4 regions of the Streptomyces sp. HUAS 31 genome follow, and region 2 is predicted to be linked to each of the others. Evidence: riboswitches for the same ligand, from Rfam matches in the RefSeq annotation. Region 2 holds a riboswitch; each other region holds the start of a gene.

Region 1 (3,272 bases), 1.5 Mb from region 2:
CCGTCCTCGTAGGCATAGGAGGCACCCCGCAGGGCGACGAGGGCGGTGGGCTCGCTCATGGCAGGGCCTTTTTCGGTGCGGGGGCGGGGGTGGCCGGTGTCGCGAGTGGGGGGTGGCCCGTGGCCGTGAGTGTGGCGGGGCCGGCCTGGTGGGCGTTGGTCGCGTCCCGGGCGGCGACCGGGGCGGTGGGCTCGCTCATGGCAGGGCCCTTTCCAGTACGAGGGTGAGAGCGGCCAGCGCCGCGAGCAGGGCGCAACTCGCGGCCGTGAAACGGACGGAGACCTTCGCCTCGGGCACCAGGACGCGCAGGGTGCCGTCGTAGCCGCGCCCGGCGAGCCCGGCCTGGAGCCGGGTGGCCCTCTCGAAGGACCGCACGAACGCGGTCGCGCCGAGCCCGGCCAGTGAACGCCAGGTCGCGGCGCGGGTGGTGTGCCCGAGGCGGGCCGCCTGTGCCTCCCGCACCCGGCGCACGGAGTCGAGCAGCAGGAAGCTCATGCGGTACGTCACCAGCGCGACGTCCACGACGGGTGCGGGCACTCCCGCCTTCACCAGGCGCGGCAGCAGGTCCGACATCGGCGTGGTGAACGCGAACAGCAGCACCCCGAGCGAGGCCGCCGAGGTGCGCAGCAGCAGTTCACCGGCGCGCAGCGGCCCGTCGGCGGCGAGGGACACGAAGCCCTGCCCGCCGCCGACCTGGACCAGCAGTGTGGCCGCGCCGGTCACGCAGAAACCGAGCGGCACGCGGTACGCCCGCCACAGCCGCCGCCCGGGCACGCCCGCCGGGCCCAGCAGCAGGGTCAGCGCGGTGAGAAGGATCAGCGCGGCCCCCGGCCAGGGCGGCAGGGAGATCGAGAGCACGGTGAGACCGAGCCCGAGCACGGCCTTGTCCACGGGATGACGGCGGCGCCAGCGACTGCTGTGCGCCGCCGCGTCGATCGGCAGCACGTGTCAGACCCTGTCGGCCTTCGACTCCTCGGCGGCACCGGCCGCCGCCTCCTCGCCGACCCGCTCCAGTGCCCGCTGCTCGCCCTGCCTGCGTCCCCGGTGCAGCCCGAAGTAGTAGGCGAGGACACCGGCACCCAGCGCCGCCTGGAGGGAGAACAGAGCCGACTCGATCTCACCGGACGGCGGCTCGTACAGCGGCGAGAACCAGGGCTCGTAGTCCGGCTCGATCTCGGTGATCGCCGTCTCGGCCTCGCCGTCGGCGCCGGTGAACGGCTCCTCCTTGTGGTCGCCCAGGCCGAGCGCCAGCGGCAGCACGGCGAGCGCGGCCACCACGAGCAGCAGCAGGAGGTTGATCTTCGTGTTCCTGCTCATCGGGCCACCGCCTCGGTCTCGCCGCGGGACTGCTTCTTGGTGAGGAGCACGCCCAGCCGGGTCAGTTCGCCCTTGCTGGACTGCACCAGCAGCCGCATCACGAGCACCGTCAGCAGGCCCTCGCTCACCGCCAGCGGGATCTGGGTGATGGCGAAGATGGAGCCGAACTTGCCGAGCGCGCCCACGAATCCGCTGCCCGGGTCGGGGAACGCGAGCGCCAGCTGGACGCTGGTCACGCAGTAGGTGGACAGGTCCGCGACGAACGCGCCGAAGAACACGGCGACCATCAGCGGGACGTCGTAGCGCCGCAGCAGCTTGTAGATCGCGTAGCCGGCCCAGGGTCCGACGATCGCCATCGAGAAGACGTTGGCGCCGAGCGTGGTCAGACCGCCGTGCGCGAGCAGCAGTGCCTGGAACAGCAGCGTGATGGTGCCCAGCACGGCCATGATCGGCGGCCGGAACAGGATGGCGCCCAGGCCCGTGCCGGTGGGATGCGAACAGCTGCCGGTCACCGACGGCAGCTTCAGGGCGGAAAGGACGAAGGTGAAGGCCCCGGATGCGCCGAGCAGCAGTGTGCTCTCGGGATGCTCCCTGACCTCACGGGTGAGTGACCGTACTCCGTGTACGACGAACGGCGCGGACGCGACGCCCCAGGCGACCGCGTGCGCCGGGGGCAGGAAACCCTCGGCTATGTGCATGGCTCAGCAGACCCTCTCCAGCACCTCGTGGATGGTTGACGTGCCTTGGCCGGTCTCCTGGCTGACGGGTGACACCGCCCGTGCTCCGCCTTCCCGGGTCGCAAGGACCCAGTGGCTTGCCCGCGAGGGCAGGAGCCGGACTTCCCGATTCACAGTGGCGAGGGCCGCACCGGCATCACACCGGATTTCCCGTTCACCAAGGCGTGGTGACATTAGTGCCCTTGGCGGGTGGCTGACAAGCACACCCCAAAGGTGTGAAAGCGGCGTTCGTCCGCTTCGTGGCGGGTTCCCTCCCGGGCGCGTAACGTGATCGAGCATGAAGATCCTCATCAGCGCCGACATGGAGGGCGCCACCGGTGTGACCTGGCCGGCCGACGTGCTTCCGGGGACTCCCCAGTGGGAGCGCTGCCGGGCGATGTTCACCTCGGACGTCGATGCCGCCGTGCTGGGATTCCTCGACGGCGGTGCCGACGCCGTCCTCATCAATGAGGCGCACTGGTCCATGCGCAATCTGCTGCTCGAACGGCTCGACGAGCGGGCCGAGATGCTCACAGGTCGGCACAAGACGCTGTCCATGGTCGAGGGCGTGCAGCACGGCGACGTGGACGGCATCGCCTTCGTCGGCTACCACGCGGGCGCCGGCATGGAGGGTGTCCTCGCGCACACCTACCTCGCGAACCAGATCACAGGCGTGTGGCTGAACGACGTCCGGGCCAGTGAGGGCCTGCTGAACGCGCACGTCGTCGCCGAGTACGGCGTGCCCGTGGTGCTCGTCACCGGCGACGACCTGGCCTGCGAGGACGCGCTCGGCTACGCGCCGGAGGCGCTGAAGGTCGCCGTCAAGGACCACGTCTCGCGGTACGCCGCCGTGTGCCGTACGCCGGGCAGGACCGCCGCCGACATCCGTGCCGCGGCCAAGGAGGCGGCCGCTCTGGCGGTCCGTCACGAGCCGGTGTTCGGGGGACCGTTCACCGTCGCCGTCGAGTTCGACGCCGAACACCTCGCGATGGCCGTCACCGTCGTTCCCGGCGTCGAACGTATCGGCGAGCGCAAGGTGGCGTACACCAGCGAGCGAATGTACGAGGGAATCCGTACCTTCAAGGCGGTCACCACGATCGCCTCGGCCTCGGTGGAGGAGCAGTATGGCTGACGGGCAGGCACTGGACGAAGTCGTCACGTTCACCTCCGACCTCATCCGCATCGACACGACCAACCGCGGCGGCGACTGCCGGGAGCGCCCCGCCGCCGAGTACGCGG
Region 2 (3,272 bases):
CTGCACCGAGCCGTTGGCCTCGCGCAGCGCCTCGCGGGTGCGGGCGTCCCAGACGCCCAGCGCCTTCAACTCGTCGACCAGGTAGGAGTTGACCTGGAGGAACTCGCCGGAGAGCGTCTCGCGCTTGAACAGGTTGGACACCTGCGGCTCGATGCACTCGTAGACACCGGCGATGGAGGCGATGGTGGCGGTCGGCGCGATGGCGAGCAGCAGGCTGTTGCGCAGGCCCGTTGTCGTGATCCGCTCGCGCAGCGCCGCCCAGCGCTCCGGCCAGGTGAGCTCGACGCCGTAGTGGTCGGGGTGCAGCACACCCTGGGCGGTACGGGTCTTCTCCCAGGCCGGCAGCGGTCCGCTGCGCTCGGCGAGGTCGGCGGACGCCTCGTACGCGGCGAGCATGATCCGCTCGGCGATGCGCGTGGAGAGCTCTTTCGCCTCGGCCGAGTCGAACGGCAGCCGCAGCTTGAAGAAGACGTCCTGGAGGCCCATCGCGCCAAGGCCCACCGGCCGCCACTTGGCGTTGGAGCGGCCCGCCTGCTCGGTCGGGTAGAAGTTGATGTCGACGACTCGGTCGAGGAAGGTGACGGCCGTGCGGACCGTCTCGTCCAGGCGCTCCCAGTCGATCTCGCCGCCGGTCACGAAGGCGCCGAGGTTGACCGAACCCAGGTTGCAGACCGCCGTCTCGCCGTCGTCGGTGACCTCCAGGATCTCCGTGCAGAGGTTGGAGGAGTGCACGACATGGCCCGGCAGGGCCGTCTGGTTGGCGGTGCGGTTGGCGGCGTCCTTGAAGGTCATCCAGCCGTTGCCGGTCTGCGCGAGGGTGCGCATCATGCGGCCGTACAGATCGCGGGCCGGGATGGTCTTGCGCGCGAGCCCTCGCTCCTCGGCCTTGCGGTAGGCCGCGTCGAACTCCTCGCCCCACAGGTCGACCAGCTCGGGCACGTCGGCGGGGGAGAACAGGGACCACTGGGCATCGGCGTTGACCCGGCGCATGAACTCGTCCGGGATCCAGTGCGCGAGGTTCAGGTTGTGCGTACGGCGGGCGTCCTCACCGGTGTTGTCCCGCAGCTCCAGGAACTCCTCGATGTCGGAGTGCCAGGTCTCCAGGTAGACCGCGGCCGCGCCCTTGCGCCGGCCGCCCTGGTTCACGGCGGCGACCGAGGCGTCCAGCGTCTTCAGGAACGGGACGATGCCGTTGGAGTGCCCGTTGGTGCCGCGGATCAGCGAACCCCGGGAGCGGATGCGGGAGTACGACAGGCCGATGCCGCCGGCGTGCTTCGACAGGCGGGCGACCTGGTGGTAGCGGTCGTAGATGGAGTCGAGCTCGTCCTTGGGGGAGTCCAGGAGGTAGCAGGACGACATCTGGGGGTGCCGGGTGCCGGAGTTGAAGAGCGTGGGGGAGGACGGCAGGTAGTCGAGGCGGCTCATCAGGCCGTAGAGCGCGGCGACTTCGTCGACGGAGCGGGTGGTGTCGTCCTCGGCGAGACCGGCGGCGACACGCAGCATGAAGTGCTGGGGCGTCTCGATCACCTTGCGGGTGATGGGGTGCCGCAGCAGGTACCGGCTGTGCAGGGTGCGCAGGCCGAAGTAGCCGAAACGGTCGTCGGCGGCCGTGTCGACCAGGGCGTCCAGGCGGGCCGCGTGCAGACGCGCGAACTCGGCCGTGCGGTCGGCGATGAGGCCCTCGCGGTGGCCGACCGCGACCGACTCGGTGAAGGACGTCACACCCTGCGAGGCGGCCTCGGCGGCGATGGAGATGGTCAGCAGCCGGGCGGCGAGCCTGCTGTAGGCGGGGTCCTCGGAGATGAGACCGGCCGCCGCCTCGGTGGCCAGCTCGCGCAGCTCCGCCTCGTCGGCCCGGGCGGACCGGCCGCGCAGCGCGGCGGCGGCGACCCGGCCGGGGTCGGCGTCGGGGAGGTCGGCGGTCAGCTCGGCCAGGAGCCGCAGCAACGCGGTTCCGGGGGCGTCCGCGTCGGTCGGGACCGATGGGACGACTGAGGCCGGATCTGCTGGCGCGATGGTCACGTGGGGGCTCTCCCTCGCTCGGCACGGGGGCCTTGCGGAGGGCAGGGGGCAGCACACGAGCGCACGCGGCGTCGCGTCCACCGGCCCATTCCACGAGGCCCGGACGTCAGGGCGCACCGGCCGGTCGGCCGGGCGCGCTGTCGGCAGGTCCTCGGACTGACTCCTGTGCACAACTGTGGGAACAGACATGCACAAGTACACCGTTGCGGGACAGTTCCGGATTCGCACCGGATTCCCCTGCGGCGACAGCGAGCATGAGCATACATCTTGTGCTCACCCGCCACGCCACCCCCAGATGTTGTGTCGCGCTGGTTTCAGAGCGTCAACTCATAGGTGAGGAGAGTGATGTCGACGAGCTGCGGGATCGGATTCCAGTCCCGCTCGGGTGTACGAACGAAACCCAGCCGTTCGTAGATGCGGTGGGCGCCGTGCATGGTGCGCTGGGTCGACAGGACGATCCGTACGCAGCCCTCCGTGGCCCGGGCGCGGTCGACGCAGGCGCGGACGAGGGCCTCGCCGGCGCCGCGTCCGCGGCCCGCCCGGTCGACGGCGAGCATCCGGATCTCGGCCTCGCCGGAGCGCGCGATGTCGGCCATGGGGCCGCCGCTCGGCACGAAGGTCACCCCGCCCAGCAGCCGGCCGTCCGCGACGGCCACGAGCACCTCGGCGGCGGCCGCGCGCTTGGCCACGTCCCTGAGCTCGCCGAGGTACTCGTCGCTCTCGCCGAAGTCGAGGAGTCCGTCGTGGAGATAGGCCCGGGCGGTGATCTCGCCGAGCGCGTCGAACTCGTCGGGTTCCGCCGGGCGGATCGCGATGTCCATGGGCCCGAGTCTGCCGGACGGCCGGGTGGGCGGGCCCGGGGTTTTCCGCCGAGGGCCGCCGGGTTGCGGGGAGTTCCGGGAGTGCTTCCATGGAGATAGGTGTCGGCGCCCCGCGGTCGCTCCGTTTCGAGAGCCGTTCTCGGAAGGAGACGAACGATGACGAGGGTCGTCGGCAGTCCGCCCGGCAAGAAGCGGCCGCGCAACGCGCCGATGGCGACGCTGGCTCCGAGGCGGGCGGCCGACCGGGTCAGACAGGGGTTCGTGGGCCACCGGCACAAGATGGCGATCCGCCTGGAGGCACGCGGTGGAACCGCCCGCCCCAAGAAGTGGCGCCGGTGGTTCACCTACACCAACGTCACCCGGGCCATCTGGACGGTGGCCGCGCTGGCCGTGCTCGCGTGGGTGGTGGAGGGCCTGTACATCGTGATC
Region 3 (3,272 bases), 1.5 Mb from region 2:
TCCCCGCCGGGCGTGCCGAAGGCCATGACGGGCACGCCGTCGCGCAGGGCGATCGAGGGCGTGAGGGTGGTGCGGGGCCGCCGGCCGGGCGTCAGGGAGTTCGGCAGGCCCTCCTCCAGCCAGGTCATCTGGAGCCGGGTGCCGAGCGGGAAGCCCAGCTCGGGCACGACCGGGTTGGACTGGAGCCAGCCGCCGCTGGGGGTCGCCGCGATCATGTTGCCCCAGCGGTCGACGACGTCGATGTGGCAGGTGTCTCCCCGGGTCCCGCCGTCGGCGGCGACATCGGGCTCGCCCGGCACCGGGGACGTGGGGCTCTTGGCGACGGTCGGCTCCCCGGCGCCCGGCGCGACCGAGCCGGGCCGGGCGGCGGCCGCCACGCGCGCGTGGGCGCACAGTCGCGGGTCACGCCCGCCGGGGCTGCCGGGCCGCAGCTCGTGCGAGGCCTTCTCACCGATCAGCTCCCGCCGGGCGGCGTTGTACTCGTCCGACAGCAGGTCGGTCAGCGGCACCTCGGCCGCGTCGCCGTACCAGGCCTCCCGGTCGGCCATGGCCAGCTTGCAGCCCTCGATCAGCAGGTGGACGTAGTCGGCGGACCCGTACCGCGGCAGCTCGGGCGGGAGCAGCGCGAGCTGCTGGAGGAGGACGGGGCCCTGGCTCCAGGGGCCGGCCTTGCACACGGTCCAGCCGTTCCAGTCGTACGTCGCCGGCGCCTCGTAGGTCGCGGACCAGCCGGCGAGGTCGGCGGCCGTGAGCGTGCCGGAGTGCCGCTCACCGCTGGTGTCCATGGTCGGGCGGCCGGCCTGCCGTACGAGGGCCTCGGCGATGAAGCCGGAGCGCCACACCGCGCGCGCGGCCTCGATCTGGGCGATGCGGTCGCCGGCGTCCGCGACCTCGTCGAGCAGACGCTTCCAGGTGGCGGCGAGGGCGGGGTTGCGGAACGGCTCCCCGGGGCGGGGCGCCCGGCCGCCCGGCAGATACACCTCGGCCGACGAGGTCCACTCCGTCTCGAACAGCTCCCGCACGGTCTCCACGGTCTCGCCGACCCGCTCCACGGGCGCGTGCCCGTGCTCGGCGTACTCGACGGCGTACCGCAGCACCTCCGCGAGCGGCTGGGTCCCGTGGTCCCGCAGCAGCAGCATCCAGGCGTCGAAGGCGCCGGGCACGGCGGCGGCCAGCGGCCCGGTCCCCGGCACCAGCTCCAGTCCGAGTTCCCGGTAGTGCGCGACGGTGGCCCCGGCCGGCGCCGGCCCCTGCCCGCACAGCACCCGTACCTCGCCGCCCGCCGGGGCGAGAAGGATCGGCACCTCGCCGGCCGGGCCGTTCAGGTGCGGCTCGACCACGTGCAGCACGAACGCGCCCGCCACGGCGGCGTCGTACGCGTTGCCCCCGCGCTCCAGCACGGCCATCGCGGACTGCGAGGCGAGCCAGTGCGTGGAGGACACCATGCCGAAGGTGCCCTGAAGGGTGGGACGGGTGGTGAACATCGGGTCTCTCACCTCGCTGTCGCGCGGATCGGTCCTTCCGATCTTCAGGCACTCACTGTTCGGGCTTCAACCTTTTGGCGTCCGCGGCCCGCCGGGGCGGTGTGAAGGTGTAGAGGTCGAGCACGTCGGGGCAGGGCGCGACGCCGGGGCCGCCGGCCCGGACCCAGGTGATGATGTCCTCGGTGGCGTCGGGGTCGTTGACGAGGCCGAGCCAGACGGGGCGGGCGCCGGCCGCGCGGGCGGCGGCGGACGGCTGGACGACGATCACGTTGGCGTGTTCGCACACGTCGAGGCAGTCGGAGACGCGCACGGGCACATTGTCGGCGAGGCGCGCGGTCTGCTGCGCGTGGTCGACCCCGGTCACCTTCGGGGTGCCGCAGCAGCAGTCCCGGCAGACGACGACACGGCAGGGCGCGGGCGCGGCGGTGGGTGCCGGGGGTTCGGTGGGCGCGGGACGGGAGGGGAGCACGGGCCTGCCTCGGGTGTCGGGGCTCGTACGCGGAGCCTGGCCTACGGACGTCCTCCCCGCCCGGGGGCGCGGAGGTGCCAGCAGGTCTTCGGACTCGGGTTCGTCCGGTCGGGGCGCCTTCCCGGTCTCCCAGTGGCGCGTGCCCCGCCCGTCCCCCTCACCGCTGCGCGTCAGTTCCGGATTCGCACCGGATTCCCTGGCCTCGGATGTGGCTCGACTGGCCCGCCGAGGCTATCAACTCCTCGTGCCGCTCAACTCGTGCGCCCGGTCACGGGGTACGGCACGAAGGTGCTGGTGTTCTCGTCGATGCGCAGGGTCCGCCCGAGGGGCGGCGTGGCCCGCTGCGGGCAGTCGAGGCGTTCGCACACGCGGCAGCCCATGCCGATCGGGGTGGCGGCCAAGGGGCTGGTGAGGTCGAGGCCGTCGGAGTAGACGAGGCGGTGGGCGTGCCGGATCTCGCAGCCGAGGCCGATGGCGTACGTCTTGCCGGGCTCGCCCCAGCCGCCGCGGTGCCGGGTGACCGCGCGGGCGGCCCACAAGTACCTTTGCCCGTCCGGCATTTCGGCGACCTGTACATGGATCCGGCCGGGCGCGGCGAACGCCTCGTAGACGTTCCACAGCGGGCAGGTGCCGCCGCCCCGGGAGAAGTGGAACCCGGTCGCGGACTGCCGCTTGGACATGTTGCCGGCCCGGTCGACCCGCACGAAGGAGAAGGGCACTCCGCGCAGGCGCGGGCGCTGGAGGGTGCTGAGCCGGTGGCAGACGGTCTCGTAGCCGAGGCCGTGGCGGTCGGTGAGCCGCTCGATGTCGTAGCGGACCTCCTCGGCCGCCGCGTGGAAGGCGGTGTACGGCAACACCAGTGCGGCGGCGAAGTAGTTGGCGACGCCGATGCGGGCCAGGGTGTGGGCGGGCGAGCCGGCCGGGAAGTCCTCGGCGGCGTGCCGGTCCAGTTCGCCGGCGTGCTCCAGCAGCGCGAGCTGGGTCGCCATGCGGAAGGCCCGCTGGCCGGGGCGCAGTCGGGTCGACAGGTGGAGGGTGCGGGTCGACGCGTCGTAGTGGTGGAGCCGGTCGCCGGAGCCGGTGGGCGGGCGGTTCCCCCGGGCCTCGGCCTCTCGGACGGCGTGGGTGTCGGCGAGGCGGATCCCGTGGGCGTCGGCCAGGCGGGCGGTCAGGGCCCGGAGGACCTCGCCGGGCCGGATGCCGATCCGCTCGGCGAGCTGCTCGGCCGCGAGGTCGGTGTCGTGGAGGTAGTTCCGGCGGCGGTAGAAGAAGTCGCGGATCTCCTCGTGCGGCGAGCGGGGTGCCGCGTCGGCGGTGTC
Region 4 (3,272 bases), 4.1 Mb from region 2:
CCTCACAGATCACCGCGTCATACGTGCCCCGCAACTCGGCGAGGCACTCCAGCACCGTCCCGAGCAACTGCTGCTGCCGACCGCCGTGGTAGCCGCGCGCGCTCAGCTCGCCCACCGGCTTGCCCAGCAGCACGACCTGACTGCTCTGCTCACCGCCGGGCTTGAGCAGCACGGGGTTCATCAGCGCGGTCGGCTCGACCCGGCACGCCTGGGCCTGCATGGCCTGCGCCCGCCCGATCTCGGCGCCCTCGCGCGTCACGAACGAGTTCAGGGACATGTTCTGCGCCTTGAACGGCGCGACCTTCACCCCCTGCCGTACCAGCCACCGGCAGATCCCGGCCGTGACGACGCTCTTGCCCGCGTCGGAGGTGGTGCCGGCGACAAGAAGGCCACCGCCCGTCATGAGGTACGCCCCTTCGCGATACTGCGCGCGGCGACACACACGCCGAGCGCCAGCCAACTCACACGCTTCGACAGCCGTACGGCCCGCTCGACGTCGTGGACGCCCACGGCCCGTCCGTTCCCGTTCAGCACGGGACGGTGCTCGACCCGGCCGCCGTAGGAGAGGGTCCCGCCCAGCCGCACCCCGAGGGCTCCCGCGAACGAGGCTTCGACGGGCCCGGCGTTGGGGCTCGGATGCGCGGCGGCATCGGCACGCCAGGCCCGCACCGCCCCCCGGGGATCGTCGCCGGCGAGAGTGGCGAGTACGGCCGTCAGCCGCGCCCCCGGCCAGCCGGCCACGTCGTCGAGGCGGGCCGAAGCCCAGCCGTAGCGCAGGTACTTGGGCGACCGGTGCCCGACCATCGCGTCGAGCGTGTTCACGGCCCGGAAGCCGAGCAGTCCGGGCACCCCGCCGACGGCCCCCCACACCAGGGCGCCCACGACCGCGTCGGAGGTGTTCTCGGCGACGGACTCCACGACCGCCCGCGCGATCCCGTCCGCGTCCAGCGCCTGCGGATCCCGGCCGCACAGATGCGGCAGCCGCGCCCGGGCCCCCTCGACGTCCCCCGCCTCCAGGGCCCGCCCGACGGCACGGGCCTCCCGGGCGAGCGAGGTGCCCCCGACGACCGCCCAGGTGGCGGCGCCGGTCAGCGCGAGGGAGGCGGCCGGAGAGGTACGGACGACACGGGCGGCGACGGCACCCAGGGCAACGGCGCCACCGGCGCACACGGCGGTGTGCAGGGCGCCGCGTGCGCGGTCGTCGCGCCACAACACCCGTTCCACGGCGGCCGCGGCCCGTCCGAACGCGGCGACCGGATGCCCCCGGCGGGGATCGCCGAGCAGCAGGTCACCGAGGAGCCCGGCGGCGGCGCCGTACGCGAAGACGCGATCGGCTCGCATCGGGGTCAGCCGACCGTACGGCCGGACGAGGGTCTACTGCATGTCGATCGGCAGGCGAGCATCGCGTTGTGTCCTCACTCAGGGTGTCCGCGCCCTGGTTCGACGAGACCGACGGCGAGAGTTCCTGGCTCCCGGGGATTGCTACCCCGGTGACAGTGGCGGGACCGCGCCGGATTCTCACCGGCTTCCTCTTCTGCCGTCGTACTTGGCCCCGGAAGTCCACCACGGGGTTCCGAGGGGCGTCAACTTGCCGTTGACCTGCGACGGGAGAGTGTGCGAAGGCCCACACAGCAGCGAGGTGCGGGACGGTCGTCCGTCCCGCACCTCGGGTGTTTCGCGTGTTGTGGGTCAGGCCACGACGGGCCTGTGGGTCACGCCACGATCAGATAGATCCCGTAGCCCACGGCCGCCGCGCAGGCCGCGAAGCAGGCATAGGCGCCGGTGACCGCGAGCGAGGCCGAGTCGCCCTGGGCCACGGCCCGTTCGCGGCGCGAGAGACCCGCGACGCCGAGGGTGAACAGGCCCACCAGGGCCACCGTGACCACGAGGCTGACGCCGAAGACGGAGCCGAGTGCCGCCCAGTCGATCTTCATGCTTCTACTTTCTGGATAGCCGGATTACGGGGCGGTCAGACGGTGGCCTGCGAGGACGCGGGCTCGGAGGACGACGGGGCCGGAATCGTGGCCGAGAGGTCCTCGGCCGGCGTGCCCGCCGGGGGCGGGGTGACGGCGGCGATGGCGGTGGTGACCACGCCGGGCGCCTCGTCGCTGTCGTTGACGTTGGTGTGGTCGACGACCTCGCGGCGGGAGATCTTCCAGATCGCGGCGCTGGAGGCGACCAGGAAGACGGCGACGACGGCCGTGCCCCAGGTGCCGAAGCCCGTGACGTACTCCGCGAGCGCGCCGACCAGGGCGGCGGCCGGCAGGGTCAGGCCCCAGGCGACGAACATCCGGGTGGCCGTGGACCAGCGGACGACGCCGCCCTTGCGGCCGAGGCCGGCGCCCATCACCGAGCCGGAGACGGAGTGCGTGGTGGAGAGGGAGAAGCCGAGGTGGGAGGAGGCCAGGATGACGGTGGCCGCGCTGGTCTGGGCGGCGAAGCCCTGCTGCGGCTGAAGGTCGGTCAGGCCCTTGCCCATGGTGCGGATGATGCGCCAGCCGCCGAGGTAGGTGCCGAGAGCGATGGCCAGACCCGCGGAGAGGATGACCCACATGGGCGGGTCCGAGTCGGGGGCGACGACGCCGCCGGCGACCAGGGCGAGGGTGATGATGCCCATCGTCTTCTGCGCGTCGTTGGTGCCGTGCGCGAGGGAGACCAGGCCGGCGGAGGCTATCTGGCCGGTCCGGTAGCCCTTGGCGGCGGCCTGGCCGTCGGCCTTCTTGCCGAGGCTGTAGGTCAGGCGGGTGCCCAGGAACGCGGCGATGCCCGCGACCAGCGGGGCGGCGATCGCCGGGATCAGCACCTTGGTGACGAGCGCGTCGCCGTGGACCGCGCCGACGCCGGCCGAGGCGATGGTGGCGCCGATCAGACCGCCCATCAGGGCGTGCGAGGAACTGGAGGGCAGGCCCACCAGCCAGGTGAGCAGATTCCAGAGGATCGCGCCGACCAACGCGGCGAAGATGACCTCGGGACGGATGCCGGTCTCGTCGACGAGACCTTTGGAGATCGTGTTGGCGACCTCCACGGAGAGGAAGGCGCCGACAAGGTTCAGCACGGCGGACATGGCCACCGCGACCTTGGGCTTGAGCGCACCGGTCGAGATGGTGGTGGCCATCGCGTTGGCGGTGTCGTGGAAACCGTTCGTGAAATCGAACGCGAGTGCGGTTACCACCACAATCGCGAGGATCAGCGAGAAGTTTTCCATTTACCCAGGCAATCGTTCGAGGTCATTGGCTGGACGAACGTAGGTAACCTGGGTGAACGCAAGGTGA

Evidence for each region. A riboswitch is a leader RNA that binds a small molecule or an ion and turns the genes downstream of it on or off. The one in region 2 is predicted to bind cobalamin.
Region 1: linked by a shared signal. The riboswitch ahead of PGH47_RS34835 (energy-coupling factor ABC transporter permease) and the one ahead of PGH47_RS28360 (ribonucleoside-diphosphate reductase subunit alpha) in region 2 are both predicted to bind cobalamin.
Region 3: linked by a shared signal. The riboswitch ahead of PGH47_RS34555 ((2Fe-2S) ferredoxin domain-containing protein) and the one ahead of PGH47_RS28360 (ribonucleoside-diphosphate reductase subunit alpha) in region 2 are both predicted to bind cobalamin.
Region 4: linked by a shared signal. The riboswitch ahead of PGH47_RS09755 (cobalamin biosynthesis protein) and the one ahead of PGH47_RS28360 (ribonucleoside-diphosphate reductase subunit alpha) in region 2 are both predicted to bind cobalamin.

The regions. Positions count from the first base shown of each region.
Region 1 is NZ_CP116353.1:7,861,901-7,865,172, forward strand. It holds gene PGH47_RS34815 (energy-coupling factor ABC transporter ATP-binding protein) at 1-59, opposite strand, end outside; gene PGH47_RS34820 (hypothetical protein) at 56-199, opposite strand; gene cbiQ (cobalt ECF transporter T component CbiQ) at 196-945, opposite strand; gene PGH47_RS34830 (energy-coupling factor ABC transporter substrate-binding protein) at 949-1,317, opposite strand; gene PGH47_RS34835 (energy-coupling factor ABC transporter permease) at 1,314-2,015, opposite strand; cobalamin riboswitch at 2,046-2,231, opposite strand; gene PGH47_RS34840 (M55 family metallopeptidase) at 2,332-3,165, shown strand; gene PGH47_RS34845 (M20/M25/M40 family metallo-hydrolase) at 3,158-3,272, shown strand, end outside.
Region 2 is NZ_CP116353.1:6,338,789-6,342,060, forward strand. It holds gene PGH47_RS28360 (ribonucleoside-diphosphate reductase subunit alpha) at 1-2,022, opposite strand, end outside; cobalamin riboswitch at 2,148-2,284, opposite strand; gene PGH47_RS28365 (GNAT family N-acetyltransferase) at 2,337-2,843, opposite strand; gene PGH47_RS28370 (ATP-binding protein) at 3,000-3,272, shown strand, end outside.
Region 3 is NZ_CP116353.1:7,803,620-7,806,891, reverse strand. It holds gene PGH47_RS34560 (gamma-glutamyltransferase family protein) at 1-1,484, opposite strand, end outside; gene PGH47_RS34555 ((2Fe-2S) ferredoxin domain-containing protein) at 1,537-1,953, opposite strand; cobalamin riboswitch at 2,016-2,190, opposite strand; gene PGH47_RS34550 (short-chain fatty acyl-CoA regulator family protein) at 2,205-3,272, opposite strand, start outside.
Region 4 is NZ_CP116353.1:2,219,802-2,223,073, reverse strand. It holds gene PGH47_RS09760 (cobyric acid synthase) at 1-403, opposite strand, end outside; gene PGH47_RS09755 (cobalamin biosynthesis protein) at 400-1,341, opposite strand; cobalamin riboswitch at 1,438-1,557, opposite strand; gene PGH47_RS09750 (hypothetical protein) at 1,713-1,934, opposite strand; gene PGH47_RS09745 (inorganic phosphate transporter) at 1,970-3,205, opposite strand.